Regions from separate parts of the Agrobacterium bohemicum genome, predicted to be linked through region 1. Evidence: riboswitches for the same ligand, from Rfam matches in the RefSeq annotation. Region 1 holds a riboswitch; the other holds the start of a gene.
What was found. Region 1 has a riboswitch for cobalamin ahead of nrdH (glutaredoxin-like protein NrdH). Riboswitches for the same ligand answer to the same signal wherever they lie in the genome.
Positions count from the first base shown of each region.

Region 1 (15,304 bases):
CATAGGATCATTCCGATGAAGTCATTGTTGCCCCCTTCGGCCGCCGGCAGCCTGCCAAAGCCCTCCTGGCTTGCAGAGCCTGAGAAGCTATGGTCGCCCTGGAAGTTGCAGGGTGATGAACTGATCGAAGCGAAGCAGGACGCCTTGCGTCTGGCATTGGACGACCAGCTTCAGGCTGGCATCGAGATCGTCAGCGACGGGGAGCAGACCCGCCAGCATTTTGTCACAACGTTCATTGAGCACCTCGACGGCGTCGATTTCGAGAAACGAGAAACCGTCAGGATTCGTAACCGGTATGATGCAAGCGTCCCGACGGTCGTTGGAGCCGTGTCCCGTCAAAGGCCGGTCTTTGTCGATGATGCCAAATTCCTGCGCCAACAGACGACGAAGCAGATCAAATGGGCTCTTCCAGGCCCAATGACCATGATCGATACGCTCTACGACAGTCATTACAAAAGCCGCGAAAAGCTCGCTTGGGAGTTCGCAAAGATACTCAACCAGGAAGCAAGGGAACTGGAGGCTGCCGGCGTCGACATCATCCAGTTCGACGAACCCGCATTCAACGTGTTCTTCGATGACGTGAACGAATGGGGTGTCGCCACGCTCGAAAAGGCGATCGAAGGATTAAAGTGCGAGACCGCCGTGCACATCTGCTATGGTTATGGCATCAAGGCCAACACCGACTGGAAGAAAACGCTTGGATCGGAGTGGAGGCAATACGAGGAAGCGTTCCCGAAACTTCAGAAATCCAGCATCAATCTGATTTCATTGGAGTGCCACAACTCCCACGTTCCGATGGACCTGATGGAGCTCATCCGAGGCAAGAAGGTCATGGTCGGTGCCATAGACGTGGCAAGTTACGCCATCGAGACGCCGGAAGAAGTAGCCGACACTCTCCGGAAGGCTCTCCAGTTCGTGGATGCGGACAAGCTCTATCCATGCACCAATTGCGGCATGGCACCGCTTCCGCGTCATGTGGCCACAGCGAAGCTGCGTGCACTCGGTGCAGGCGCTGACATCATCCGCAGGGAGCTTGCGGCCTGATGCCGATCGACAATTTCTCGATTGAATGGCTGACTGATGACGCACAGGCCGCCGTCCGGGCTGAAGCGAGGACCTTCTGCCTGCGGATGATCAAGAACGTCTACGGGATCGACTACACTCCCGCCTGGCATTCTGACCTGGATTCGCTGTTGCTGGCGCAGCCGGACAACTGGTTCTCCCTCGAAAGGCACGGCAGTTTTCTCGTTGTGCGGGACGGAGATGGACATATCATTGCGACTGGCGGTCTTTACGCGCTCGAAAACAAACCCTCTACGAAGGAGCGCTTACGAAATCGCTATGGCGACGGCGAAAAGGTATGTCAGATTGTCCGCGTGTACATAGAGCCGTGCGCCCGTCGTAAAGGGCTTGGCACAAAGATTGTGGCAGCCTTGGAGAGCCGGGCATCCGCGTTTGACTACACCTCGTCCTACCTCCATGCCGATGTTCAGACACCGGAAACACTCAGCTTCTGGAAAGCCCAAGGCTATGGCGCGTTTGGCCACTTCTCCTATCCGTCCAACCGCGGAACCGAGACGAGCGTCGATTTCGACAAGCCGTTGCGCTACGAACGTTGCGGAAACGCAAAATCGATACTTGATATCGGCTTGTCTGCGGCTATTCGGGGCTGAACTTTCACGCTGTATGATCACCCTGTTATCCACAGGCTGCGGTGGACGAGGACTTAATTTTTTAACAACCACCCTGCTAAGAGTTGACGAAACTATCCCCTCATATACTATATCTAGTGTTCGAGGTTCTTCCGATTCGCGTCGGAAGCTAAGACGGGAATACGGTGCGTGACGTCCATTCTGGACGGAGCAATGCCGGAGCTGCCCCCGCAACTGTAAGCGGCGAGCATCCTCTCAAACTGCCACTGAGGCCGCAATGCTTCGGGAAGGCGAGATGGATGCGACGACCCGTGAGCCAGGAGACCTGCCTCAAACGAATACGTCCACGGGCGGGGTGTCCGAAGGTCGCGTTTGCGTGCGGGATGAGCCTGCGCGTGCCGCTTCCCCTGGTCTCCGCATCAACCACTTCGGGGTGAAGTCAATGTCGCATCATTTTAGTCAGTATCCGCGTGAATAGCGGGCGGTAACGCCCGTAGCCGAGTCCGGCTGCCATGCATCCCAGAATCTCCCGAACAGGTGTTCCCAACGCCTGATCGATATCGCACGCCCTAAACAAATCTCACGAGGATCATTATGACCATTACCGTTTACAGCAAGCCAGCCTGCGTCCAGTGCACAGCAACCACCCGCGCTCTGGACCGCCAGGGCATCGACTACACCGTCATCGATGTTTCCGAAGACACCAATGCCTATGATTTGGTCCAGGGACTTGGCTATCGTCAGGTTCCCGTTGTGGTGGCTGGTGAGACCCATTGGGCAGGTTTTCGCCCGGATATGATCAGCACGCTTGCGGCCTGAGCCAGAGCAATGGGTCAGATCGTCTATTTCTCCAGCCGATCGGAAAATACCCATCGCTTCGTCGGACGGCTGGGAATGAGTGCGCGGCGCATTCCCCTCAGTCCTTCCGAGAGCCTTCAGGTCAAAGCCCCCTATGTTCTCATCCTGCCCACCTACAGTGGCGAAGGCGGAAAAGGGGCCGTTCCAAAACAGGTGATCCGCTTTCTCAACGATGAGGAGAACCGCGGAAACATTCGTGGCGTGATCGCCGCGGGCAACAGCAATTTTGGCGAGACCTATGGGCTCGCGGGTGACGTCATCTCGAAGAAGTGCCAGGTGCCGTATCTTTACAGGTTCGAGCTTCTGGGAACCGACGAAGACGTCGTTAACGTCATACACGGATTGGAACGATTTTGGACGCGACGACTTTCGAAAAGCCTTTGAAGACATCGGAATCCGAACTGGATTTCCACGCCCTCAACGCGATGCTCAATCTTTATGACGAGCAAGGAAAAATACAGCTCGGCAAGGATCGGCTTGCCGCCAAGCAATATTTTCTTCAGCACGTGAACCAGAACACGGTCTTCTTTCACAATCTGCGAGAAAAGCTCGATTATCTGGTGACCGAGGGCTATTACGAGCGAGAGGTGCTGGACCAGTATTCGTTCAATTTCGTGCGGGATTTGTTCGATCGTGCGTTTGTCAAGAAATTTCGTTTCCCGACATTTCTTGGCGCGTTCAAATATTACACCAGCTACACCTTGAAAACCTTTGACGGGAAGCGGTATCTCGAACGCTACGAAGACCGCATCTGCATGGTGGCGCTGGCACTTGCGCAAGGCAACGAAGAACTTGCCAAGGATATGGTCGATGAGATCATCGCCGGCCGCTTCCAGCCCGCGACGCCGACATTCCTCAATGCGGGAAAAAAACAACGTGGCGAACTGGTTTCCTGCTTTCTGCTGCGCATGGAAGACAACATGGAATCCATTGCACGTGGCATCAACTCCGCGCTCCAGCTTTCCAAGCGCGGCGGTGGCGTGGCCTTGTCACTGACGAACATTCGCGAGGCTGGAGCGCCGATCAAGCAGATCGAAAACCAGTCATCCGGCATCATTCCTGTCATGAAACTGCTAGAAGATAGTTTCTCTTACGCCAACCAGCTCGGCGCGCGCCAAGGTGCCGGTGCCGTCTATCTCAACGCCCACCACCCTGATATTATGCGTTTTCTCGATACCAAGCGGGAGAATGCCGACGAGAAGATCAGGATCAAAACCTTGTCGCTCGGCGTCGTCGTGCCCGACATCACCTTCGAATTGGCGAAGAACAACGAGGATATGTATCTATTCTCGCCCTATGACATCGAGCGCGTCTACGGCGTCCCCTTCACCGAGATATCGGTTACCGAAAAATACCGGGAGATGGTGGCGGATAGCAGGATCAAGAAGAAGAAGATCAAGGCCCGTGACTTCTTCCAGGTGATCGCCGAGATACAGTTCGAAAGCGGCTATCCCTACATCATGTTCGAGGACACGGTGAACAGGGCGAACCCGATTGCCGGTCGCATTTCCATGAGCAATCTCTGCTCGGAAATCCTTCAGGTCAGCGACGCCAGCGAATATAATGACGACCTATCCTATAACGTCATGGGCAAGGACATCTCCTGCAATCTCGGCTCCCTGAATATCGCGGCCGCCATGGACAGCGCCGATTTCGGAAAAACAATCGAGACATCGATCCGGTCGCTCACGGCGGTGTCTGACATGAGCCATATTGCCTCCGTGCCGTCGGTGGAGAAAGGCAATGACGACAGCCACGCCATCGGTCTCGGACAGATGAATTTGCATGGCTATCTCGCCCGCGAGCGCATCTTTTACGGTTCGGACGAAGGCATCGATTTCACCAACATCTATTTCTACACGGTCACCTATCACGCCATTCGCGCCTCGAACCGTATCGCGACCGAGCGCGGCGTCAGCTTCAAAGGCTTCGAGAACTCGAAATATGCGTCCGGTGAGTATTTCGACAAATACACCGAACGCGAATGGCTGCCAGCGACAGAGCGTGTTCGCGAGCTATTTGTGACGGCAGGCATCGCGATCCCAACGCAGGAGGATTGGCTTGCGTTGAAACAAGCGGTTATGACCTCAGGCCTCTATAATCAGAACCTCCAGGCCGTGCCGCCGACAGGATCGATCTCCTACATCAACCATTCGACCTCTTCGATCCACCCGATCGTCTCGAAGATTGAAATACGCAAAGAGGGTAAGATCGGCCGCGTCTATTACCCCGCCGCCTTCATGACCGACGATAACCTCGAATTTTACCAGGATGCGTACGAGATCGGCCCGGAAAAGATCATCGATACCTATGCGGCGGCGACCCAGCATGTAGACCAAGGTCTTTCGCTGACGCTGTTCTTCCGTGACACCGCGACGACGCGCGATATCAACAAGGCGCAAATCTACGCGTGGAAGAAGGGCATCAAGACCATTTATTACATCCGTCTTCGACAGATGGCACTGGAAGGCACGGAAGTGCAGGGTTGCGTGTCATGCGCGCTGTGAACAAGAACGCTTCGAAAGATCAACACATGAACATCGCCGTCAAGCCCGTCAGTCGCATCCGTGCCATCAACTGGAACCGTATCGAAGACGACAAGGACCTCGAAGTCTGGAATCGCCTGACCGGTAATTTCTGGCTGCCGGAAAAGGTCCCGCTCTCCAACGACATCCCATCTTGGGGAACGCTGAAGCAAGAAGAGCAGCAACTCACCATCCGCGTCTTCACTGGCCTGACCCTGCTCGACACGATCCAGAACGGCGTTGGATCGGTCAAGCTGATGGCAGACGCCGCGACGCCGCACGAAGAGGCGGTGCTATCCAACATCTCCTTCATGGAGGCGGTCCACGCGCGTTCCTACTCCTCCATCTTTTCCACCCTGTGCTCGACACCGGATGTTGATGATGCCTATCGCTGGTCGGAAGAGAACGAGTTCCTACAACGGAAATCGGCGCTGATTATGCGCGAATACGACAGCGGCGATCCGCTGAAGAAGAAGGTCGCCTCCGTATTTCTGGAAAGCTTCCTGTTCTATTCCGGCTTTTATCTTCCGATGTACTGGTCGAGCCGCGCCAAGCTCACCAACACCGCCGACATGATCCGCCTCATTATCCGCGACGAAGCCGTGCACGGTTATTACATAGGCTACAAGTTCCAACGTGCGGTAGACCGGTTGCCTGCGCAGAAGCGCCAGGACATCAAAGACTTCGCCTTCGATCTCTTGCTCGAACTCTACGACAACGAAGCAAAGTACACCGAAGCGTTGTACGACGGCGTCGGCCTGACGGAGGACGTCAAGAAATTCCTGCATTACAACGCCAACAAGGCGCTGATGAACCTCGGTTACGAAGCGCTGTTTCCCGCAGAAGCCTGCAAGGTCAATCCCGCAATCCTCTCCGCGCTTTCACCAAACGCCGACGAGAACCACGACTTCTTTTCCGGCTCTGGCTCGTCCTATGTCATTGGGAAGGCGGTGGCGACAGAGGATGAAGACTGGGACTTCTGAGGGATTGAACCCCGTCGCGACATCGAGACCGCCGCTAGAGCCAATGTCTTGATGCCGCGACCCGATCAGCGAAGAATGAAGTGGCTTCGTTAGAACCGACGCTGAACTAACAGTTCATCGGTGGTTCGGTTCGTTGCGAATGACCGCTTTTGGCGCAAAGCTGCCAAGGGAAAGGTTGGCCCAAACCAGTCATTGACACGGGCACTGGATGAAGCGCAGTGCTTAATTGGTCCTCTCCGATATCTCGCTTTTGATCCACAACGCCAGGGCAACTGCACTAAACGCGGCCCCGAGGAGAGAAATCCCGTCCAGCCGAACCACGAGTAGGTCGCCGTAGCAGCAATAGCTCCAATGGCGCTGCCAACAGAGTAGAAGACCATATAACCTCCAATCAACCGGCTGCTTTTTTGCGGGTTGAAAGCCACAATGGCGCTGAGATTGGTGACGTGGACCGCCTGTACCGCCAAGTCCATCAAAACTACACCTACGAGCAGCACCGCCATCGAGACCGGAAGGAGAGCGATCAGTCCCCAGGATAACAGCAAGACCGCCAGAGAAACTCCTGTTGTCCATCGACCGTAACCTCGATCCGCAAGTCTTCCCGCGCATGTCGCGGCAATCGCTCCCGCCAGCCCAACCAGTCCAAACATGCCTATTCTCGTGTGTGAATAGGAAAAGGGCGGGGCACTGAGCGGAAGGACAAGCGCGGTCCAAAACGTGCTGAAGGCAGCAAAAATCAGGAGCGCTAGGGCACCTCGATACAGCAAGCTTCGCTCTCGGAGGAACATGGTTGGAATGGAGAGTAAAGCGTGGGTATACGTCTCCGTATTCCGTTTCGCAGATTGGCGCGGTAGAATCGCGATGAGAACGATGGCCATGACAAGTGTGATAAGCGCAGATGTCAAATACACAGCCCGCCATCCGCTGACATCGGCAATTGTTCCTGCAAATGATCGGGCGGCAAGAATGCCTGTTACGATTCCGCTGGTAACCGTGCCAACCACCCTACCCCGCTGGGCCGGAGTGGCTAGGGCCGCCGCCTGAGCGACCAGTGTCTGTGCAACAACAGCCGTCAAGCCGACCGCACCCATACCTGCCAACAAAATCGCGTTCGTTCCCGCTGCCCCGACAATCACGAGAGCGATGGCCAATAATAATCCCTGAACGATGATAAGCTTACGGCGGTCGATGAGATCGCCAATCGGCACGATAAAGATCAACCCCAAACCATAACCCACCTGCGTCAACATCACGATGAGACCGATGGTGGCTGGCGGTATTCCAAGATCATGTGCCATTAGGTCGAGCAATGGCTGCGCGTAATAGATGTTCGCTACGCTTAAACTGGCTGCGGCGGCAATGATGAGGGTATGTAGTCCCGACAAACCCTGTTCCCGCATTCCTGGCACGGCATTGTCTAACTTCTCTTCCATTTGGTGGCCTTCATGATCTTGTTTCATGCCACTCCCAGACCACTTGGCTCAACACATTTCTAGTTCTAAGATAGAACCAGATTCTGAAGGATGGAGATGGGCACCGATGGTGAAACGTGTGAGCTTATGGAATTCCGGTTGCCCGGTGGCACGGTCTCTCGATGCAATCGGAGACTGGTGGTCGCTTCTGATCATCCGCGATGCTTTCGATGAGAAGCGGCGCTTTGGTGAGTTCCAGAACGGGCTGGGCATCAGCAGGGGCGTATTGGCCACTCGGCTTGGTGATCTGGTAAGGCGCGGAATATTTGAGACCGCGCCAGCATCGGATGGAACTGCCTACCGCGAGTACGTCCTTACTGCAAAGGGGCGCGGGCTGTTCCCTGTCATCGTTGCACTTCGCCAGTGGGGCGAAGATTTCCTGTTCACCGAGGGCGAGGAACGCTCATCACTGGTGGACCACGAATCCGGTAGACCAATCGCCCGGCTCGTTATCCGATCCGCCGATGGCCGATCCCTCGACTGGAGCGACACGCGTGTGACAGCCTGAGCATCTATAGGTCGGTGGCCATCGCTCAAACGTCCACTTTGGTGGAGAGCGGAAGACCGCCGTTGGCGCGAAGCGGAAGGCGCAATTCGAACCTATGCGGCCCAATTGTTCCGCGCTCATTCCTCGGTATGAGACACTTCGTAAACACAAATGAAGAGTATACTCTGTAGATGAATGCGCTGCAAAACGCATGAATCCGTTCATGGGTATCAGAGAAACTTTCGCGTCCAATCTGCGGGAAATTCGCTTGCGACGAGGTCTTTCGCAGGAAGAGCTCGCTCACCGGGCGGACATCCACCGAACCTACGTCAGTTCCCTGGAAAGATGCCAGTATTCTGCGACAATCGATATGGTCGAAACGCTGGCGCGGATCCTGGAGGTCGAGGCCACCGATCTGCTGAAAGCGAGATCGGCCACCAAGCAATGACAGCCGATCTTGTTTTAGGCCGAGGAAGAACGGCCCGGCTCCTTTATCAATTGGCGTCGTAATAGCCAACATCTTCCGAAATCCTGATACGCGTGCCGAACTGCGTGCACTGCTGCTGAAACCGCTGCAGGATCCGCTGCCCGTCTTCACCGGTCGCAATCTCAGGTGCAAGGCGCTGGTCGAGCGCTTCGTTCTTTAATCCTTCGGGGCCGCCTAAAATTACCGGATGAAAGGCAATTCCAGTCAATGAGCCGGTGTCGTTGAATGTGCATAAGCCAATCACGCTTTCCCAAACCTCACGGGCGGTCCATTTGGATTTGCCCGGACGGATATGAAAGACGAAATTTCCAAGACTGTAGAAAATTGGTTTCCCCTCGTAAATCTCCAGCGGCTGAAGAACGGGAGCGCCGTGGCTGACGAACATGTGGGCACCCGCATCAATGCATTGTCTGGCCACAGAACCGACCCACCCTGGAACCTGATACCAGTCAGACGCCCAATGATGATGGTGAAGATAAGCCACGACAAGGCAGTCGCTGTTGGCAGCAGCAGTGATCGCGGCAAGATTTCTCCCCAGGTCGTCCGGATCGATTTTGACGTTGCGGCCGAACGTCTCAGAGCGCCTGAAGAGACCACGAGCAAGGGCGATCTCGGATAGGTCATCCACAATCGGTTTGTCGTCGGGCTGACTGTCATTACCGAGATCCATGCTGGTGTAGCCGACCTTATCCCGGATCGCAGCGAGTTGTTCGAAAGCCTGAGAATCCACGTCGATGATCTGGGTCAGTTTCAGTCGGTTGATTCCGGGTCGCTCAGGTCGGCCCGGAGCTGCATCTGCTGCGTACATGAAATCTGGGCCCGGCCCACCATCCATGGCGACTAAGGCGATCTTTCGACCAGCGACGGACCCAAGCCCGGATCGTGCCGCAGCCGTCCGGTTGCGACCGATACCGGCATGGAGAAAGCCGCGCCTCTCGACCTCCTCAAGCGTCGACAGGATGCCGGGCGAGCCGAGATCGTAGGCGTGGTTGTTCGACAGGGATAGTCCATGGAACCCGAGCGACTGGAGAGTATCGAGGACGACGGGTTGGCTGCTGCCAAAAAACGAGCCCTTCATCGGCCATCCGCCATGGCTGCCGAAGATCGTGCTCTCGAAATTGGTGAATGCAAAGTCCGATTTGCTAAGTGTCTTGCACACTGCCTCGAAGCCGGGGTTTTCGAGAGTGCGAATGTCGTGTTTGATCAGCGACTGGCCGGTTACTGCGACCGTGAAGGCATTCGTCATGTCATGTGTTCCTGCATGATGGAAAAGAGCGAAGTTTTGGTTGGCACGGAACTCGAATTCGAGTTCCGGCCGGTCTGAGGTCAGTGCGTGAACCGCAAGGGGCGAGCGTCAATCAGCCGCCGCGTGTAGGGATTGTCCGACTGGGAGAATATGAAATCCGTGGGGCCGGAATCTTCCACGATGCCATCCTTGAAAATGTAGATCGCATGGCAGAGGTCCTGAACGAGGGCCAGGTCGTGAGAGATGAACAGCATCGACAACCCGCGCTCGCGAACGGTTTCCTTGAGAAGGGTGACGATCTCGGCTTGAACCGAGACGTCGAGCGCCGAGGTCGGCTCGTCAGCAACGATAATGCTGGGTCTTGCGAGAAGGGCGCGTGCGATGCAGACCCTCTGCTTCTGGCCACCGGACAATTGATGCGGAAAACTCTTCAATAGGATTCTCGGCAGGCCCAGCCGGTCCATGAGATCGCCGACCTCGTGAGCATATGACTTCGATCCCCGGTTGCCGGATCGAACGCTTTCTTCAAGCGCGGAGCCGACCGACATGCGAGGATTGAGTGACATTGCGGGGTCCTGGAATATCATCTGAACCTGTCCCAACAGACCGCTTTTGCGACCTGATCGGGAAATATCGAAACCTGCACCATCGATTTCGAGTGTTCCCTGATTGGCTGTCTCAAGACCCGCGACAATGCGTCCGATCGTGCTCTTGCCACTGCCGCTTTCACCGACGATCCCGGTGATGGCACCGCGCTCGATTTCGATGGTAACGTCCTGGAGCGCAAATGACTGCCGATCGCTTCGTAGCCAAGGCAGGCTGCGGCGAGCGAATGTCTTGGTCACGCCTTTGACTGACAGGACGGAGCGCGGACCAACCAGTCCGGCGGGATCAACGCCATCTCCGGCCGGCTCCGCGCCATGCGAAAACACAGGCGGCTGGTGGACGCCCGAAAGGCGCAAGCGCGGAACAGCGGCGAGGAGATCGCGGGTGTAAGGTTCGGCTGGCGCGTCGAGAATCGAGGATGTCACGCCCTGTTCGACAACCTTGCCGTGGCGCATGACGACGACCCTGTCTGCGATCTCCGAGATCACGCCCATGTCGTGCGTGACAAGAATGATCGAGACACCCGTCTCCTCAGCCAGCTTGCGTAACAAGGCGAGGATCTGTTTCTGGACGGTCGCATCGAGAGCAGAGGTTGGTTCGTCCGCAACGATAATGTCCGGCTTGCCAGCCAATGCGATCGCGATGACGATTCTTTGGCGCTGTCCGCCGGAGAACTGGTGCGGATACTGACTGTATCGGCCCGCCGGATCCTGGATCCCCACACGCTCCATGAGGTCAAGCGCGTGGGCTCTGGCCTGTCGAGCGGTGAGACTACGATCCAGAGCCTGGATCGTTTCGACGATCTGCGAACCAACGCACATCAAAGGGTCGAGTGAGGCCGTGTGATCCTGAAATATCGCCGAAATCCGGCGTCCTCTGACCATCATTCGGTCCTTGTCACTCATTTCATCGAAGGCTTGTCCCCGGAAAAGAATTCGACCACCGGTCTGGCTGAAGCCAGACGCGAGCAAGCCGAGAACTGCATTGCCGAGCGTCGATTTGCCAGCGCCGGATTCGCCGATCAGGCCGAGGATTTCACCTGCACGAAGCTCGAAAGAGACGTCCCGCAGGATTGTCGTCGAGGTTTCGGCCCGTTGATGCTTCAAGGTAAGATTGCTGACGACGAGGAGGGGAGATTGCTTCTGATCCTGTTCCATTCATCGGCTCCTTGGATCGAGCCGCCGACGCAAGTCTTCGCCGACGAAATTGATGCTTGCGATGAGGCCGAAGAGGGCCAGCCCCGGAAAAAGGCTGATCCAGTATTGGCCGGTGAGGAGATACTGAAATCCGTTCGCAACGGCCGAGCCGAGGGAAGGTTTGTCGATGGGAACACCAAGGCCGAGGAAGGATAGCGTCGCTTCAAGGGCTACCGCGTGGCCGAGCTCTATCGGGATCAGTGTGATTGCCGGCGCGATGCTGTTCGGTAGAAGATGACGCAGCACGATCCGGGGCGGAGACAGGCGCAAAAGGCGCGCAGCATCCAGATATGACTTGCTCGCTTCGGTCATCGCCACGGCGCGTGTAACGCGTGCGTAGGTCGCCCATTGAACGATGACCAGTGCGAGAATGATGCGATCGATGCCAGGCCCGAGGGTCACGATAGCGATCAACGCGACAAGGATCGTTGGAAGGCTCAGTTGCAGATCGACAATCCGCATGATGAGCGCATCAATCCACCGGTTGGAATATGCGGCGGTGACGCCAGCCGTAATTCCAATCAAGGCCGCAAGCGCTGTGCTGGTGGTTGCCACAAACAGGCTGATCTGCAGTCCGTAGAGCACGGTGCTGAAAATGTCGCGGCCGAGCCCGTCTGTCCCCAGAAGATAGGTGTAGCCAACGCTGCTGGCGGTTCCCGGGGGTGAAGACGACTCCCATGCAAATATCTGCAAGGGATCATAGGGGTTTTGAGGCGCAATGAGCGATGCCGCAAGCGCCAGGAGAATATAGGCGGCGAGGAGCGCCAGCGGAAGTTTGATGCGGGATAGGACGGGGCGCTTCCAGATAGCGCGCAACGTGTCGGTTTTCATGGGTTCCCTTTCATGCGCTGCGGCGTGTGCGCGGATCGAGCACGACGTAGAAGAGGTCGACGAGCGCGTTGAGCCCGACGAAAGCAATCGAGATGAAGGTGAGGGTGGCCATGACGACTGGCCGGTCGAGAAGCTGGATCGAGTCGATCAATAGTTTTCCGACACCCGGCCAGTTGAAAATGGACTCGACCACGACGGCAAAGGCCAGCATCCCGCCAAACTGCATGCCAATGATCGTCACGATCGGAACGCTGATATTTGGTAGCGTGTGTCGGAACAGGATCCGTCGTGACGACAGGCCCTTCGCCTGGCAAAACCGTGTGAAATCCTGTGTCTCGACTTCGATCGTTCCGGACCGCGTTAGCCTTGCGATCAAAGCGATGTTGGGGATCGCGAGCGCAAGTGCTGGCAACGTCATCTTCCGAAGACCGTCGAGCGTTAGGAAACTCCACTCTGCGCCGAACAAAGCGGCTGTAGAGCCGCGGCCACCGGACGGGAACCAGCCCGTCAGAATGGCGCCGACCAGGATAAGCATCATGCTTAGCCAGAAGGATGGAATGCTCAACGCAATAACGCTTCCATGGAGGATCGCACGATCAATCGGCTTTCCTTTCCGGCGGCCCGCAAGCAAGCCCAGAAGCACCCCGCCCGGCGCTGCAATCGACATCGCGACGATTGCCAGCTCAAGGGTTGCGGGCAACTTGCTTATCACCAGTTCGAACGCCGGAAGATGATAGATATAGGATGTCCCGAAATTGCCACTCAGAACGTTTCCGATGAACAGGAAATACTGATGCCAGACAGGCTGATCCAGTCCAAGTGCGATGGTCGCATTTCTGATGTCCTCGGGAGTCGCAGTCTCGATGTTGACGAGATTGAAGACCGGATTGCCGACACTATGGATGCCGATGAAGCCAATGAGCGACATGACGAGGAGGAGAAGAAAGGCTTGTGAAAGCCTTCCAATGATTGTCGATACCATGTGCGCTGCCCTCACTCTGTCCGTGAGGCGGCTTGCATGGCCGTCGTCCAGCCACGCGGATGCACTGTGTAGGCCCCGACTTTCGGCCCATGCCCGACGATCAGGTGGTAGTGGTAAAGCGGAATGATCGGATAGTCGCTCATCACGAATTCCGTCGCGCGTGCCAGAGCCTCGTGACGACCCGGCCCTTCTTCCATCGCCTTCGCTTTGACCAGCATTTCGTCGAAGGCCTTGTTCTCATAGTGGCCGTAATTGAGCGATCCTGTGCCGCGTGCTGCATCTGACAATGCAAGAACGCCGTCGAGGCAAAGTGTGACCGCCTCCCCGGAGCAACCGCCATACCAGACCGGGTACTCGCCGTTAGACCGCTTCGTCATGAAGACGGAGAAGGGTGAGACGACAGGCTGGACCGTGACACCGACACGAGCCCAGTTCTGGGCAATCGACTGGAGCGACTCCGCATCGCCGGGATAGCGGCCACCTGGACCTGCCAGCACGACGTTGAAACCGTCAGGATATCCGGCCTCTGTCAAAAGAGCCTTGGCCCCGGTATTGTCAGGCGGGGTGACTTTCAGCCTATCCGAGGTTCCCGCCAGGCCCGGTGGAAAAAGCTGCGCAGCGGCAGTGCCGTAACCGGACAGGATTCGATCGGTGATGAAGGACCGATCCGTCGCCATCGTCAGCGCCTGACGAACGCGCTTGTCGCGAAACGGATTGCCGATGGGCTTTCCGTCCTTGCCTGTCACGCCTGGAGGCTCATCGCTTCCGATATCGAACTGAAGAAAGTTGGACCGGGACGCGGCCGTGCTGTCAATTTCGATCTTGCGTGCTTTGAGACCCTCGACATCCCGTGCCGGAATAAAGTCCGCGAGATCAACATCACCAGTCGTGAGCGCAGCCACGCGTGCAGCCGGGCTTTCGATGATGCGAAAGGTGACATCGGACCACGCCGGAGCGCCGCCCCAGTAATCGGGATTGCTCGATAGCGTCAGACGTTCACCGGACTGCCACGCCTTGAATTTGTAAGGGCCGGTTCCATTCGGCTGCGCGCCTGAATTCAGTTCCTCGGTGGTCGCGAAGCCATTGGCTTGATGCGGGAGAATGAACAACGTGGTCATCTGCAAGGGAAGGGTAGGGGCCTCTCCACTTGTTTCGATGACGACAGTCAGGGGATCCGGTGCTGTCACGGACTTGATCGGCTTGGTGTAGCCATGAAACCCACCACTTGGAGGCTTCAGGAAACCACGGACTCGCTCGATCGAATAAATGACATCCTGAGCGGAAAATGCCGAGCCATCATGGAAACGAACACCGTCGCGCAGTTTGAACTCCCACTGGGTCGGAGATAGACGCTTCCATGATACAGCAAGGGCCGGCTGGGGATTGAGATGCTCGTCCTGTCGAACGAGGCGCTCATAAATATGAGCCAGCAACGCGTTGTTTTCATTGAGATCCGCGTAGTGGGGATCGAGGGTCATCAGTTTAAGCTGCGTGCCGACCCGCAATTCCTCCGCAAAGGCGGCGGTGATCCCGACAAATCCAGCGGAGGTAGCGGTGGCGATTGCCAAAGCCAGGATAGGTGGGCGGAATCCTTCTAGAAATTGCATTAGGTCGTTCCCTTCTTTTGATTTCTTCGACTTCGTTGCTGGCAGCGAGTTTTCACGGCGCAGGTCATCCTTCCCATGGTGCGCCTTGCGCATCGCAGGTCAGAAACTTCATAAGTTGCATAGTATGCTCTGTCGTTGTATACTCTACATTACACGACGTATTGCTCAAGAAAAGTGCAAAATCCGAAAAAATTGCACGAACGTTTTAAAATCGGCAGTTGACCGGGTGTAGGGAACTGCCACGTCTCGTTAGACTCTCAACCAGACAGAGATTATCGAGCGTTGAGACTTACCGGGCACAGGTCTCCTTTGAGAAAACACCATGCATTGCGAGAATATCGATCAGGACTGACCTGAGCTGAGGCCAAGGAA
Region 1 is NZ_KQ961030.1:181,280-196,583, reverse strand. It holds gene ATO67_RS14435 (methionine synthase) at 16-1,044, shown strand; gene ATO67_RS14430 (GNAT family N-acetyltransferase) at 1,044-1,673, shown strand; cobalamin riboswitch at 1,780-1,999, shown strand; gene nrdH (glutaredoxin-like protein NrdH) at 2,247-2,471, shown strand; gene nrdI (class Ib ribonucleoside-diphosphate reductase assembly flavoprotein NrdI) at 2,481-2,894, shown strand; gene nrdE (class 1b ribonucleoside-diphosphate reductase subunit alpha) at 2,864-5,017, shown strand; gene nrdF (class 1b ribonucleoside-diphosphate reductase subunit beta) at 5,044-6,018, shown strand; gene ATO67_RS14405 (MFS transporter) at 6,108-7,478, opposite strand; gene ATO67_RS14400 (winged helix-turn-helix transcriptional regulator) at 7,558-7,998, shown strand; gene ATO67_RS14395 (helix-turn-helix domain-containing protein) at 8,201-8,425, shown strand; gene ATO67_RS14390 (CapA family protein) at 8,472-9,710, opposite strand; gene ATO67_RS14385 (dipeptide ABC transporter ATP-binding protein) at 9,791-11,473, opposite strand; gene ATO67_RS14380 (ABC transporter permease) at 11,474-12,343, opposite strand; gene ATO67_RS14375 (ABC transporter permease) at 12,354-13,325, opposite strand; gene ATO67_RS14370 (ABC transporter substrate-binding protein) at 13,337-14,932, opposite strand; gene ATO67_RS14365 (hypothetical protein) at 15,222-15,304, opposite strand, start outside.

Region 2 (15,304 bases), on a different contig from region 1:
TTAACCGTTGCCGTGAGAGCGACGTGCCTGTCGTAGTGTCCAGCCGGGTTCCCGTTGGTGAACTTGTTGCCGGTTATGGCGGCGGCGGTGGCGGTTACGATATGGGTGCTGCGGGCGCCATTCACTCCCGGACATTGCGCGCAGGGCAGTCGAGAATCCTGCTCGCCGCCATGATTGCCTCATCGAAAAAACGTGCCGATATGGCGGATGCGTTCGGTGATTTTCAAAAAATGGCGAAATCGTGATTTTTTTGGGAACCTTTGGGATCTGATCCCGTTTCACCGGCTGGGAGACCACCGGGGGCCTTTTATGGCAGTGACATCGACTGCAGTCGTCCTGACTCTTATTGGACTTGCAATTTTTGGCTTTGGTTCTCAGCTCGTCATGCTGGGCGGAAGTTTTTATTACGCATTGGCAGGCATCGCATTTGTGGTGACTGCCGTTCTTCTATTTCAGAGAAACAAGGTGGCATTGCATTTCTATGCCGCTTTCGTCGTCGCGACTTTGTTGTGGGCGCTGTGGGAAGTCGGTTTCGACTGGTGGCAGCTCGGACCGCGCGGTGGCTTCATCATCCTGATCGGAATGTGGCTGTTGATGCCATGGATCAGAAAGCCGCTCGGCTTCACCAGCCCTACCGGCACGTCTTATGGTGCCAATGCGGTTCCGCTGCTGACGGCAGTTCTGGTTTCGGTGGGTGCTGCAGCATTTGCGATGACGCAAGACCCGCATGATCTGGAAGGCAACCTCTCAAGTGAGATCGTGACGTCGGCGCCGAGCTACGGCAATGACGTGCCTGACAATGAATGGCATCAGTATGGTCGCACATCATATGGTCAGCGCTATTCTCCACTGTCTCAGATCAATGCGCAGAATGTGAATGGGCTGAAAGAAGCCTGGCGCTACCAGACCGGCGATGTGAAGTTGCCTGATGACGTTGGCGAGACGACCTATCAGGTCACTCCCCTGAAAGTCGGAAACTCGCTCTATCTTTGCACACCGCACAATTGGGCTATTGCCATCGATGCGGCAACCGGCAAGGAAAAGTGGAAATACGACCCGAATGCTGGAATGAATCCTGATCGCCAGCATCAGACCTGCCGTGGGGTTACTTATTACGCCGACCCCGCAGCCGAAAGCGGTTCCTTCTGTGCAGCGCGCGTTTACCTGCCAACGTCGGATGCAAGGTTGATTGCACTCGACGCTGCGACAGGTCAGGTTTGCACGACATTTGCCGACAAGGGCACTCTTCTCCTGACCTCCGGCATGGAGCACAATCCGGCTGGCTATTATTATTCGACATCCCCGCCTGCCATTGCAGGCAACAAGATCATCATTGGCGGCGCGGTCAACGACAACTACTCGACGCAGGAACAGTCCGGCGTCATCCGTGCGTTCGACGTGTCCACCGGTGCATTGATCTGGAATTGGGATTCGGGGAACCCTACCCAGACCCAACCGCTTCAGCCGGGTCAGACCTATACGACCAACTCTCCCAACAGCTGGTCGGTATTCAGCGTCGATGAAGCGCTTGGGCTCGTATACATCCCATTGGGAAATCAGGTTCCGGATCAACTCGGCATGGGTCGGAGCGAGAATGTCGAGAAATATTCCTCGTCTATCGTGGCACTGGATGTGAACACGGGGCAGGACAAATGGGTTCGCCAGTTCGTGCATCACGATCTGTGGGACATGGATGTTCCGGCGCAGCCTGTCTTGCTCGACATTACCAAGAAAGACGGGCAGACGGTTCCGGCACTGGTCGGCCCAACCAAGCAGGGTGATATCTACGTTCTGGATCGCCGCAGCGGTGAGCCTATTCTGGCCATGACAGAAGAGAAGGCCCCTGGTGGTACGATCCCGGAAGATTTCAGCGCTCCGACGCAGCCGACATCCGCTTTGTCGTTCAAGCCTGATCCGTTGGTGGAGAAGAACATGTGGGGCGTCTCCATGTTCGATCAGCTGGCATGCCGCATCAAATTCCATCAGCTGAACTATGAAGGCCGCTACACGCCTCCATCCCTCAACGGATCGCTGATCTATCCAGGCAACTTTGGCACTTTCAACTGGGGCTCAGTTGCTGTCGATCCTGAGCGTCAGGTCATGTTCGGTATGCCGACTTATCTGGCCTTCACGTCGAAACTCGTTCCACGCGACCAGATTCCGCCACGCGGTCAGGACGAAAAGGGTAGCGAGCAAGGCCTGAATCGCAACGATGGTGCGCCTTACGGTGTGTTCATGGGCCCATTCCTTGGACCATTGGGTGTTCCTTGTCAGGCTCCACCATGGGGCTACGTCGCAGGTGCCGATCTGCGAACAGGCGATGTTGCTTACAAACACAAGAACGGCACCGTCTATGACATGACGCCGTTGCCACTGCCCTTCAAGGTAGGTGTGCCCGGTATTGGTGGACCGATGATTACCAAGGGCGGCGTCGCGTTCCTCGGTGCAGCGGTCGATAATTACCTTCGCGCTTATGACCTGACATCCGGCAAGCAGCTTTGGGAAGCGCGTCTTCCAGCGGGTGGGCAGGCAACGCCGATGACCTATGCGATGGAAAATGGAAAGCAGTATGTGGTGATGGTTGCTGGCGGACATGGCTCTGTGGGCACCAAGCCCGGTGACTACGTCATCGCCTATACACTGCCTTAAAAACCTATCGAGACGTCGATGTTGGAATGGCCGGGAAAATCTTCCCGGCCATTTTTTGTTGTGCTGGCACCAAAGCGAATTTAGGGCTTGCGATAAAATGTAATAACATTACAAAAGCAATGCTTGACGACTCGTTTCCAATACGTCTATCTGGTTGTGACGGTTTCGAGCGAGTGATCGCAAGAAATAATAGGGAATGCGGTGCGAGCCTTCGGGATCTATGCCGCAGCTGCCCCCGCAACTGTAAACGGATTGTCCAACCCTTTGCCGCTCTTACAAGCGTCATGCCACTGCGAAATTTCGTGGGAAGGTGGGTGAAGACGCCAATCCGTGAGCCAGGAGACCTGCCGTCGAAAGTTCATTCCAATGTCACGGGCGGGGATGCCTGGAACAGGAGACGTCGTGATTGCATCGAGCGCCAGCCAGCGCCTTATTCCATCTGCCATGTCCCGGTTTCGGATCGTTTCAGCACGTGTTCTTTCGGACTGAAGGTCTAAACATGCTCACGCGGCTTTGCCTCAATGGCTGCCGCTGACGATTTCGGGGACTGATCGGAAATGACATTCAATTTTAAAAAAACCGTTTTTGCTGCGAGTTTCGCTGCAATGTCGATTGGCCTGGCGGCGCCATTCGCGCATGCGGCAGAGACGACCTATCCCTTGACGCTGAAGAATTGCGGACGAGATGTAACCTATACGCATGCGCCTGAGCGGACTGCCTCGCTCGGCCAGAGTACGACGGAAATTCTCTATCTGCTGGGTCTTGCCGACAAGGTGGTCGGCACCGCCGTCTGGATCGGCCCCGTCATCAAGGGCTATGAAGATGCCAATGCCAAGATTAAACGGCTGGCCGATAACGACCCGAGTTTCGAAAGCGTTCTGGCCACCAAGCCGGATCTCGTCACGGTGCAGTTTCAGTGGCATGTCGGTCCTGAAGGGATCGTTGCCAAGCCTGAACAGTTCGAAGAGCTGAACATCCCAGTTTATACATCGCCTGCCGATTGCACCGGTAAAGACAATTCCGGCGGTGGAGATGGCGTGCGCCACTCCGTATTCTCGATGGATCTGATCTATCAGGAAATCACCGAACTGGCGCAAATCTTCAATGTTCAGGACAAGGGCGAAAAGCTCGTTGCCGACCTGAAGGCGCGTGAAGAGGCTGCCCGAAAGAAAATTGCATCCGCAAACGGTAAGCTTTCTGCCGTGTTCTGGTTCTCCAGCGCGGAACTCGATATCGATCCTTATGTCGCGGGCAAGAACGGCGCACCCGGTTACATCATGTCGGCACTCGGCATCAAGAATGTCATCAATAGCGAAGAGGAGTGGCCGACGGTTGGTTGGGAAACGATCGCAAAGTCGGAACCCACCCTCATCGTTGCTGGCAAGATGGATCGCAGGCGTTTTCCGGCGGATGACATCGCGCTCAAGCAGAAGTTCCTCAAAGAAGATCCCGTCACGAGCCTGATGCCCGCCGTCAAACAGGGCCATATCGTCATCATGGATGCGCAAGCCATGAACCCAACGATCCGCACCATCGAAGGCATCGAAGTTCTGGCCGACGCTGTCGTCCAGCTTGGGCTCTCCAAGTAAGTCATGGGTGCATGTTTCACCCTTACCCGTGCCGTCTTGCTTACAGTCGGGTGCCTTGGCCTGGCTCTCTGGTTCGGTGCCGCCATTGGTGAGACATCCATTCCCTTGGATGTCGTCGCCAAGACGGTGGCAAATCGTGTGTTTCATGCGGGCTATCCGCTGGATGCCATCGATGAAGGCATCATCTGGAACTACCGCCTCAGCCGGGCGGTCGTTGCCGCTTGCTGCGGTGCCGCACTGGCGCTTTCCGGTGTTGTCTTGCAGGCGTTGTTGCGCAATCCGCTCGCAGATCCCTACATTCTCGGCATTTCGGCGGGTGCTTCTACGGGTGCGGTCAGCGTAGCCATTCTTGGGTTCGGCGCTGGCATGCTGACCATGCCGCTGGGTGCATTTCTGGGTGCGCTGGTGGCATTTGCTCTTGTCAGTCTGCTGGCCTTTCGCGCTGGCCGGGGAAACAGTGCGATCATTCTTGCGGGCGTGGCGGGCTCACAGCTGTTCAACGCGTTGACATCTTTCATCGTGACCAAGGCAGCCAATGCCGAGCAGGCGCGGGGCATCATGTTCTGGCTGCTTGGCAACCTTTCTGGCGTGCGCTGGTCGGATGTCTGGCTGGCGTTGCCTGTTACCATCATCGGTCTTGTCGTGTGTCTGTGTTATGCACGCGCGCTCGATGCCTTTACCTTCGGAGCACAATCGGCCGGGTCTCTGGGTGTGCCGGTTCGGCGTGTCTACATCGTGCTCACCGGCGTCTCCGCACTGATGACCGGCATCATGGTCAGCATTGTTGGCTCCATCGGCTTTATCGGTCTGGTCATTCCCCATGCCGCACGCATGATCGTCGGCATCAGACATGGCCGTCTTCTGCCAGCGGCAGCTTTGACGGGTGCGGTGTTCATGATCGCCGCCGATATTCTGTCGCGCACCATTGTCACCGGTCAGGTCCTTCCCATCGGCGTCATTACCGCCTTGTTTGGCGCACCGGCCTTCGCGCTCATTCTCAGCCAGCGCAGGAGGGCAATATAATGCTGACGGCCCGAAATCTTTGTTGGTCTGCCGGTGGTGTCGACATCGTCAAAAATGTCAGTCTCGACATCACGCCGGGCGAGTTTCTCGGTATCGTCGGGCCAAACGGTTCCGGTAAAACCAGTCTCATGTCGCTGCTGTGCGGTCTCAAGAAAGCGAAATCCGGCGCGGTCGATCTGGATAGCAATGACATGCAGAGCCTGAACCGTCGGGATGTTGCGCGCCACATCGCATTGGTCGAGCAACAGGCGGAAACACAGGAGCATATCAACGCTCGCCAGGCTGTGGAGCTTGGCCGCACACCGCATTTGGGTGCCCTGTCTCCATGGTCGAAAAACGATGATGCCATTGTGGATCAGGCAATGCAGGATGTCGATGCGCATCATTTGACCAAGCGCATGTGGCACACGCTTTCCGGAGGGGAGCGGCAACGTCTGCACATCGCCCGCGCACTGGCGCAGAAGCCTGATATTCTGCTGCTGGATGAACCGACGAACCATCTCGATATCGGTCACCAGATCGCGCTCCTGCATCTCGTTCGCAAGCAACGCCTGACAGTCGTCGCAGCCCTGCACGATCTCAACCACGCGGCGATGTTCTGTGACCGCGTTGCCGTGATGAAAGGCGGTCAGCTGGTGGCTCTCGGTAAGCCGTCAGCGGTGTTTACGGCAGAGCTGATCGGCGATGTCTTCGGTGTCGATGTGACCGTCGAGCGGGAGGATGGCGACATCTGTCACATCCGCTACCGCCCGCCACGCGACGACAGCAACCCATATTCAAAGGCGTGACTTGTTTCCGATTTCGGATGTGCATCTCTTGAATTGAGGAGGCGGCCTCCCACATTCGGTTCAACCCGCTGGTCCGGGCCCCTCTGGTGGAAGTTTCGGTGCTTTCACGATGTCGGACCTTTTCCGACATATACGCCGAACATTCAGAGGTTCACTCATGATTTCCGATATTGCCGCATGGTTCATCACCCTTTTTGTGCTGAGCCCCATTCAGGCCGACGTGCAGGAGCGCATGCAGGGCGCGAATGCGTCTGCACAATCCATTCAGCAATCGCAGCAGTGCATCACGGCGCAGGGACCTAAACTGATTCAGCGTGCTGGCGAAGACCCTTCCTGGGCAATCGCGACAGCAGTGGGCTACACGATCGGCTGGACATCGCCTTCGCAACTGCTCGACGCTAACGATCCGAACTGCGCCGAGTTAACCCGGCTTTTGCAGGGCAATGAGGGCGAAGAGGCAAATAGCTGAAGCTGAGACAAAATCCGGCAGCCTGAATCATCAGGCCTTGCCGGATTGCCAGCTGCGATACCATTCCACGAAGGCAGCAACGCCGGTTTCGATGGTGATGTCAGGCGCATAACCGGTCAGAGCCCGCAACAGATCGGGTGACGCAAAGGTACGTGGCACATCACCCTGCTGCATCGGCAACATGTTGCGAATGGCTTTTTGCCCCAGAACGGTCTCGACCGTTTCGACAAAGCGCATCAACTCCACGGGCTGCCCACCGCCAATGTTGACGACGCGGAACGGTGCGTGTTTCGACAGGGTGTCGGTGACGCCCTCTTCGGTCACTCGGTTGTCTTCGGATGGCGCAATGTGGCTCAGCCGCACGATGCCCTCGACCAGATCATCGATGTAGGTGAAGTCGCGACTCATCTGGCCTTCGCCGTATATGTCTATGGGCTCGCCCTTCAAGATCGCATCCACGAATTTGAACAGCGCCATATCCGGGCGTCCCCACGGGCCGTAGACGGTGAAGAAGCGGAAGGCCGTTGTCGGTACCTTGTGCAGATGGGCATAACTATGCGCCATCAGTTCCATCGACTTCTTGGTGGCGGCGTAGATCGTCATCGGCTCGTCGGCGCGATCACTTTCCGCGAAAGGTACTTTTTCATTGGAGCCGTAGATCGATGACGTGGATGCGAGCATCAGATGCTTGGGCTGAAGCGTTTTTGCCAGCTCCAGAATATTCCAGGAGCCGATAAGGTTCGAGTTCACATAGTCCTTGGGGCAGTCGATGCTGTAGCGAACTCCCGCCTGTGCGGCGAGGTGGATAATCACCTCCGGCTCGGCAAGATCAGCGGCGCGGTTGAGCGCATCCACATCTTCCAGCATCCCGATCTGGGCCTTGAAGCCGTTGGACCGCGCTAGAATGGCGTGGCGCTTTTCCTTCAGGGCGACGTCGTAATATTGCGTCATTCCATCAAAGCCGACGACGAAATGTCCCTCATCGAGCAAGCGCTTTGCCAGATGAAAACCGATGAAACCCGCCGTGCCGGTAATCAGATATCGCATGTTCTCGCCTTGCTTATGATGAACGGCCGATGCCGGCATAGGTGAAGCCGTGAGCCGTGACTTCATCCGGTCGATAGATATTGCGCAAATCTACCAGCACCGGTGACGCCATGATCGATTTCAGCCTGTCGAGGTCGAGCGCGCGGAACTGGTTCCATTCGGTCACGATTACCACCGCATCGGCATCCTGCGCCGCCTCATATGGGCCGGTCGCATATTCGATGCCTTCCATCAGCGGGCGCGCATTGACCATGCCTTCCGGGTCATAACCCGTCACCTTGGCACCCGCATCCTGCAATGTCTGTACGACGGCAATTGCCGGGCTGTCGCGCATGTCGTCCGTGTTTGGCTTGAATGTCAGGCCCAGCACGGCAATCTTCTTGCCTCTGATATCACCGCCGACGGCGGCAATGACCTTGCGGCCCATTGCACGCTTGCGGGTGTCGTTGACGGCAATCGTCGTCTCGATCAGGCGAACGGGGCTGTCGAAATCCTGAGCGGTCTTGGCAAGCGCGAGCGTATCTTTCGGAAAGCAGGAGCCGCCATAGCCGGGGCCGGCATGCAGAAATTTTGCGCCGATGCGGCCATCCAGGCCGATGCCACGCGAGACGTCCTGAACGTCGGCACCGACCTTTTCGCAAAGATCTGCCATTTCGTTGATGAAGGTAATCTTCATGGCAAGGAAAGCGTTGGCTGCGTATTTGATCAGCTCGGATGTGCGGCGCGTGGTAAACAGCAGCGGCGACTGGTTGAGGTAAAGCGGGCGATAAACTTCCGTCATCACCGGCCGGGCGCGCTCGTCAGACAGACCGACAACGATGCGGTCGGGACGCTTAAAGTCATCGATGGCTGCGCCCTCGCGCAGGAATTCCGGGTTGGAAACGACGGCAATATCAGCGCTTGGGTTTTCCTCGCGGATGATGCGCTCCACCTCGTCGCCGGTGCCGACCGGCACTGTCGATTTGGTGACGATGACGGTGAAGCCGGTCACGGCTGCGGCAATTTCACGGGCGGCGGCATAAACGTAAGCCAGATCGGCGTGGCCATCGCCACGGCGCGATGGTGTGCCAACCGCAATGAAAACGGCATCCGCATCCGCCACAGCACTTTTCAGGTCGGTGGTGAAACTCAGTCGGCCAGCCTTGGCATTGTTTGCCACGATCATGTCGAGGCCTGGCTCGAAAATCGGAATCTGACCGTTTTTCAGCGCCTCGATTTTTTCGGGCATTTTATCGACGCATATGACGTCATGACCGAAATCGGCAAAACAGGCACCTGAAACCAAGCCTACATATCCGGAGCCAATCATTACAATACGCATCAAAAAACCTTTCGGGATCAAGGCCGACTATAAAACTTGCCAGCCGCACATGCGCTAAACAGCATTTCGGATAGGTGTTTATCTGCCTTCGCTGCCGGGGCCAAGCGCGCAGGCTGTTTTCAACGGACGATTTCAAGAATTTGTTGTAAATGAAGCTGATGCCAAGGCACCGTAGGGCTTGTGAAGCGTTCATCAAACATATCTTCTGCTGCTCATTCCAGGGAACATCGGTATCCATGATCCAGCAATCCTGCCTTTCGGAAATTTCGCTCTGGCTTTCGCAGCAAGGCTATGAAGGCGTTGCCGAAGAATCTCTGTTGTCCGGATTTTGCGAGCGATGCAACGCCGCTGGCATCAGCATTTCCTCGGCACTGATATTGATGGATACGCTGCACCCGGATTTTGAGGGGCATGCGTTTCGCTGGGATAGCCACGATGTTTTCGAATCGTCCAGCGTCTATGATTTCACCGATGACGGAAAGGCGCGCGAGGCCTGGGAGAGTTCGGTATTTTTCCATCTGATCAAGGAAAATGCTGATGAGGCGCGTCACCGGTTTTTTCTCGGTGAAGACACGAAATTTCCAAAGCTATCCGAACTGAAGCAAGCCGGACATACGGATTATCTGGCGGCGATCCATCGTTTTACGGATCGCGGGAGCATCGGTGAAATGAATGCTTTCTATTCGCATTGGCTGACCCGACATCCTGAAGGCTTTCACGACGACGAGCTTGCCGCCTTGCGCTTGCTGTTGCCGACGCTCGCTCTTGCGTTCAAAGCCGCTTCCTGCATGCGCATCATCGGCACGATCAGCGACGTCTATCTGGGCCGCGATGCTGGTCGCAAGGTCATGAGCGGCACGATCACCCGTGGGGAGGTCGAACGTATCGATGCCGTCTTGTGGTTTTCCGATCTGCGGGATTTCACCGGCATTTCAGACCGGGCGGAGCCAGATCAGATCATTCCGTTTCTCAACGACTATGCGGGTCTGGTCATCGACGCGATCCACGCCCATGGCGGCAGCGTGCTGAAACTGATCGGCGATGGGGTGCTGGCAATCTTCCGTGATGCCGACCAGCGCGCAGGATGTGCGGCGGCACTGGCCTCGGAAATCACGATGCGTACCAATCTCACCGTGCTGAACGACAGGCGACGGCAGGAGGGCTTGCCGACGACGGATGTCTATCTCGGCCTGCATGTGGGTGAGGTGTTTTACGGTAATATCGGCAGTCGCAACCGGCTGGATTTTACGGTGGTCGGACCCGCTGTCAACATGGTCAGCCGCATCAGCAGCCTGTGCGGTTCGGTGGATCGCGATACCGTTATGTCCCGCGAGTTCATGGCGATGTGTCCGGAAGATATGCGCGGCTTCATGGTATCCATGGGGCGTTATGCTTTGCGTGGTTTTGCAAGGGCGCATGAGCTCTACACCATTGACCCGGAAATGTGCTGATTGCAACGTGAAGAAAGAGAGAACGGTTTTCCCGCGTTCATGCCTTGCGCTCTGGTCGTCTCAGGCGTAGCCAGACTACGGAGATAGCGTTCAAGCCGGGTATCGAGTCTCATCCCATGCCGCCCGGTTGTCGCTACGGGAGCGGTTGCCATGCAAAAGGGTTTTCTACTGGGGCTGCTTGCCTATGCCAGCTTTTCCTGTGGAGACGCCACCATCAAGTCGCTCGGCTCGCAGGTTAGCGTCTTCGAAATCGGCTTTTTCAGCATCCTGTCGTCCGCATCCCTCATTTTCTTCTTGAAACCAAAAGAAGAGCGCTGGCGCCATTTCTGGCGCATGAGCAGGCCGTGGGCCGTGCATGGGCGGGCGATTTCCGGCCTGTTCGCGGGCATTTTGGGCATTTATGCGTTCACTAACGTGCCGCTTGCAGAGGCCTATGCGCTGATTTTCCTGTCACCGCTTTTCGTTACCATCCTGTCGGCGTTGGTGCTGAAGGAAGATATTGGACTGTGGCGCTGGTCTGCGGTCATGGCTGGCATCGTTGGCGTGTTGCTGGTGGTGCGCCCCGGTTTCAAAACACTGGAACTCGGGCATTTCGCAGCGCTTTGCGTGGCCTTTCTCGCGGGCCTGACCATCGTTCTTCTGCGCTCGCTCGCCGGACGGGAAAAGCGCACATCGATCATGGGCGTGCTCATTATGTATGGTTTGACGTTCAACGGTATCCTGATGATCCCGGAGTTTCAGGTTCCAACGCTGAACCAGATCGGTGCCTTCATCGTCATCGGCATGTGCACCGCTATCGGCCAGATAACCCTGCTGACGGCGACGAAGATTGCCCCTGCCAGTCAGATCGCCCCATCGCACTATTCCCAGATATTATGGGCGGTTGCCATCGGCGCGTCCTTCTTCGGCGAGTATCCGGATACGCTTGCGATCTCCGGTCTGGTGGTCATAGCCTCTGCCGGATTGCTGACTATGATGCGTGAAAAAATCCGCCTTGGCATCGTGCGGTGGAATCCGTTTTTCCGCAACAGACTATGATTCAGAGGTTTTGCCCGACCTGTTCAAGAAGCCAGCTTTGGAACGCCTGGACCAGCACGTTGTCCTGACGCCCCTCTGGCAGAGCGATATAATAGCTGTTTTCCGTCGCCAGCGGCACGTCGAACACGACATTCAGCAAGCCTGATTTCAATTCGGTTTCAATCAGATATTTCGGCAAGAGCGCAAAGCCCAGACCGCTGACTGCGGCCTCTATCAGCATGGAAAACTGGTCGAAACGGTTGCCGCGATAAGCGCTGTCGGAGGCAAGCCTGTTCATCTCGAACCACTCCGTCCACAGCTTGGGACGCGTGGTGATGTGAAGTAACGGCCCGTCCAGCATATCGGCATGGTTTGCGACAGGTTTGGACGCCAGAAGCCGCGGGCTGGCGACGGGAACGATCACTTCGTTGCAGAGGAACGTGCATGTACCACGCGCCCACACCGGCTGGCCGTAATGGATGGCGATGTCGAAGCCTTCCTCATCGAAATCGAAGGGCTGGGTGCGCGATCCTACTGTCAGCACCGTGTTCGGGTGGCTTGCCATGAAGTCGTGCAGGCGGGGTGTCAGCCAGCGGCTACCGAATGTCGGAAGGGTCGCGATGGACAGCAGCGCGCTGGAGGAGCCAGCCGTGACGGCCCGCACCATCAATTGTTCGGATTGATGCAGCAGCTTCTGCACGTCAGGCAGGAACTTGCGCCCCGCATCGGATAGCACCACGCGGCGGCGAATGCGCTCGAACAGCAGCATGCCGGTCTGCGCTTCCAGATCGCTGATCTGGCGGCTGACCGCGCTCTGCGTCAGGTTCAACTCTTCGGCAGCGCGCGTGAAGTTGCCGTGCCTTGCAGCGCATTCGAAAGCCTGCAAGGTCACGATATCAGGAACCAGCCGTCTGCGTGTGTCCATTCCAGTCTCGCATCAACATGCGCGCTTTCTCCACCGAAAGCACCTCTCAAACCCGTATATGATCGGGAAACAGAATGAAACGGGAATTTCCGTACAGGACCGACGCGACGATCAGCCAATCGACATCAAGCTTGCATTTCCACCCGCCGCAGTCGTGTTGACGCTGACAGAGACTTCTTCCAGCAGCCAGTTCAGATTGTAAGGCTGGTCCGTTCCCAGCAACGCTTCACTGGTTGCGGCCTGAACCAGAACCAGCGGGCCGGGAAGCTCGGCAATGCGCGCATTCACCTGACGTACCCGCTCCGCATCACCTTCCACCAACGCGCCCGAGAAGGGGCCGGACCTGACCCAATCAGCGGACCATGTGATGTGGGCCGTCACGCTGGATGGCAAACCGTTCAGTTCCGTTTCCAGACCGGTTTCTTTATCTATCACCACCGTGTTTCCGGTTGCAAGTGTCGCTGCCAGTTGCCGGAACAATCCCTGTGCGGTCAGCGGTGCCAGCAAAACATGGCCGCGTGGATGCAGGGCATAGAGGTTGCGCTCTCCCACCGGACCTGCAAGTTCGGTTTCAAAACCGAGGCCGGAGAGTTTGGCGGAGAGGCGGGCCATTTCCGCTGCCGCCTTGTCAACCTTTGCCTCCAGCCAGTTGGCAAAATCGGTGATTGCAGTGTCGTGTTGATGCCCCTTGCGGTCTACAAGCGGTGCATTCTTCGTCAAACGACCGAGGTAAAGAGGGCCACCAGCCTTTGGACCTGTACCGGAAAGACCGCGTCCGCCGAAGGGCTGCACGCCGACCACGGCGCCGATGATGTTGCGGTTGACGTAAAGATTGCCCGCCTTCACCCGGGAAAGCACATGCGCAATCGTCGTATCGAGGCGCGTGTGTAGGCCGAATGTTAGGCCGTAACCGGTTGCGTTGATATCATCGATGAGACGGTCGAGCTTTTCGCGCTTGAAGCGGATGACGTGCAGGACAGGGCCGAAGACTTCACGCTTGAGGTCGGACAGGGATTTTAACTCTATGATGGTTGGCGGAACGAAGGTGCCCTTGTCGGTGTCGCCAGCCAGTGTGATTTGCTCGATCCGGTTGCCGAGCGCCCGCATGGCTTCGACGTGCTGTTCGATGTTTTCCTTGGCTTCCAGCGTAATCACCGGGCCGACATCCACCGACAGCCGGTCCGTTCTACCGATTCGCAATTCGTGCAAGGCGCCTTTCAGCATCGTCAGCGTTCTCTCAGCCACATCGTCCTGAAGGCAAAGAACGCGTAGCGCCGAGCAGCGCTGGCCGGCGCTATCGAAGGCGGACGCGATGACATCGGCCACAACCTGTTCGGCCAGAGCCGAGGAATCCACGATCATGGCGTTCTGGCCACCGGTTTCGGCAATGAGCGGGATCGGCTGTCCATCGCTCGACACACGCGCCGTCAGCTGTTTCTGGATCAGGCGAGCGACTTCGGTGGAGCCCGTGAACATGACGCCTGCGGTTTGCTCGGCACCCACCAACTGCGCGCCGGCTTTGCCATCGCCCGGCAGAAGCTGCACGGCATCCGCGGGAACACCAGCCTCATGCAGCAGGCGAATGCCTTCTGCGGCAATCAGCGGCGTTTCCTCTGCGGGCTTGGCCAGAACCGGGTTGCCTGCCACGAGCGCTGCCGCGACCTGACCGATGAAGATCGCAAGCGGGAAATTCCACGGGCTGATGCAGACGACTGGGCCGAGAGCCTGTTGCTGCGGGCCGAATGTGTTACGTGCTTCGGCTGCATAATACCGTAGAAAATCGATAGCTTCCCGGACTTCGGCGATGGCGTTCGGCGCCGATTTTCCGGCTTCGCGCATGATGAGACCGAGCAGAACGGGCAATTTCGCCTGCATCAGATCGGCTGCTTTTTCCAGGCAAGCGGCGCGGTCTTCGACGCTGGTTTGCGGCCAGCTGGATGCGGCGGCGGCTTCCAGCGCCTGTCTTACATCCGCATCGGTCGGTTCGGTCACGAAGCCGACGATATCATTGAGGTCGCCGGGGTTGAGAACGGCTCTCGCAGAACCGGTTGCACCCAGTGGCACAGCTTTCCATTCCATCTCCGCGCTGGTCCAGAGCGCCTCACTCAATGACGCCAGCGTCTGTTCATTCGCCAGATCCAGCCCAGCCGAATTTATCCGCGCGCCGTAGAGATTGCCGGGTTTGGAAATCTTCTCGTGTTGCGCGCCCGGTGCAGCCATGGATTTCACCGCGACGACAGGGTCTTCCAGCAGCGAATCGATGGGAATATTCGGGTCGGCGATACGGTTGACGAAAGAAGAGTTGGCGCCGTTTTCCAGCAATCGGCGCACGAGATAGGCCAGCAACGTTTCATGCGTGCCAACCGGTGCGTAAAAGCGGCAGGGACGGTCGAGGTTCTTTTTGCCGACGACTTCGCTGTACAGCGGTTCACCCATGCCGTGAAGGCACTGGAACTCGTAGTCCCCGATTTTGAATTCGGGTCCAGCGAGGTGATAGATCGTTGCCAGCGACTGCGCGTTGTGGGTTGCGAATTGCGGAAAGATCACGTCGCGGGCGGCGAGCAGCTTGGCGGCGCAGGCGATGTAGGAGACATCCGTGTGGACCTTGCGGGTGAAGACTGGGAAGTCTTCCAATCCGTCCAGTTGCGCCCGCTTGATTTCGGCATCCCAATAGGCACCCTTGACGAGACGCACCATGATACGGCGGTTCGATCTGCGGGCGAGATCGATGATATAATCCAGCACGAAGGGGCAGCGGCGGCTATAGGCCTGCACCACGAAGCCTATGCCCTGCCAATTTCCCAGTTCCGGGTCAAGCGCGATTGCTTCCAGCAGGTCGAGCGAAAGCTCCAGCCGGTCGGCTTCTTCGGCATCGATGTTGAGGCCGATATCGTAGCGCTTGGCCAGCAGCATCAGGGATTTCACGCGCGGCAGAAGTTCATCCATCACACGCTGTGCCTGCGCGCGGGCATAGCGCGGATGCAAGGCGGAAAGCTTGATGGAAATGCCGGGACCACCATACACG
Region 2 is NZ_KQ961031.1:226,487-241,790, reverse strand. It holds gene ATO67_RS15865 (asparaginase) at 1-245, shown strand, start outside; gene ATO67_RS15860 (glucose/quinate/shikimate family membrane-bound PQQ-dependent dehydrogenase) at 310-2,649, shown strand; cobalamin riboswitch at 2,793-3,015, shown strand; gene ATO67_RS15855 (ABC transporter substrate-binding protein) at 3,207-4,238, shown strand; gene ATO67_RS15850 (FecCD family ABC transporter permease) at 4,242-5,261, shown strand; gene ATO67_RS15845 (ABC transporter ATP-binding protein) at 5,258-6,049, shown strand; gene ATO67_RS15840 (hypothetical protein) at 6,207-6,518, shown strand; gene ATO67_RS15835 (NAD-dependent epimerase) at 6,549-7,565, opposite strand; gene ATO67_RS15830 (UDP-glucose dehydrogenase family protein) at 7,579-8,886, opposite strand; gene ATO67_RS15825 (adenylate/guanylate cyclase domain-containing protein) at 9,123-10,337, shown strand; gene ATO67_RS15820 (DMT family transporter) at 10,488-11,375, shown strand; gene ATO67_RS15815 (LysR family transcriptional regulator) at 11,377-12,279, opposite strand; gene putA (trifunctional transcriptional regulator/proline dehydrogenase/L-glutamate gamma-semialdehyde dehydrogenase) at 12,391-15,304, opposite strand, start outside.
Region 2: another riboswitch for cobalamin. It lies ahead of ATO67_RS15855 (ABC transporter substrate-binding protein); the one in region 1 lies ahead of nrdH (glutaredoxin-like protein NrdH).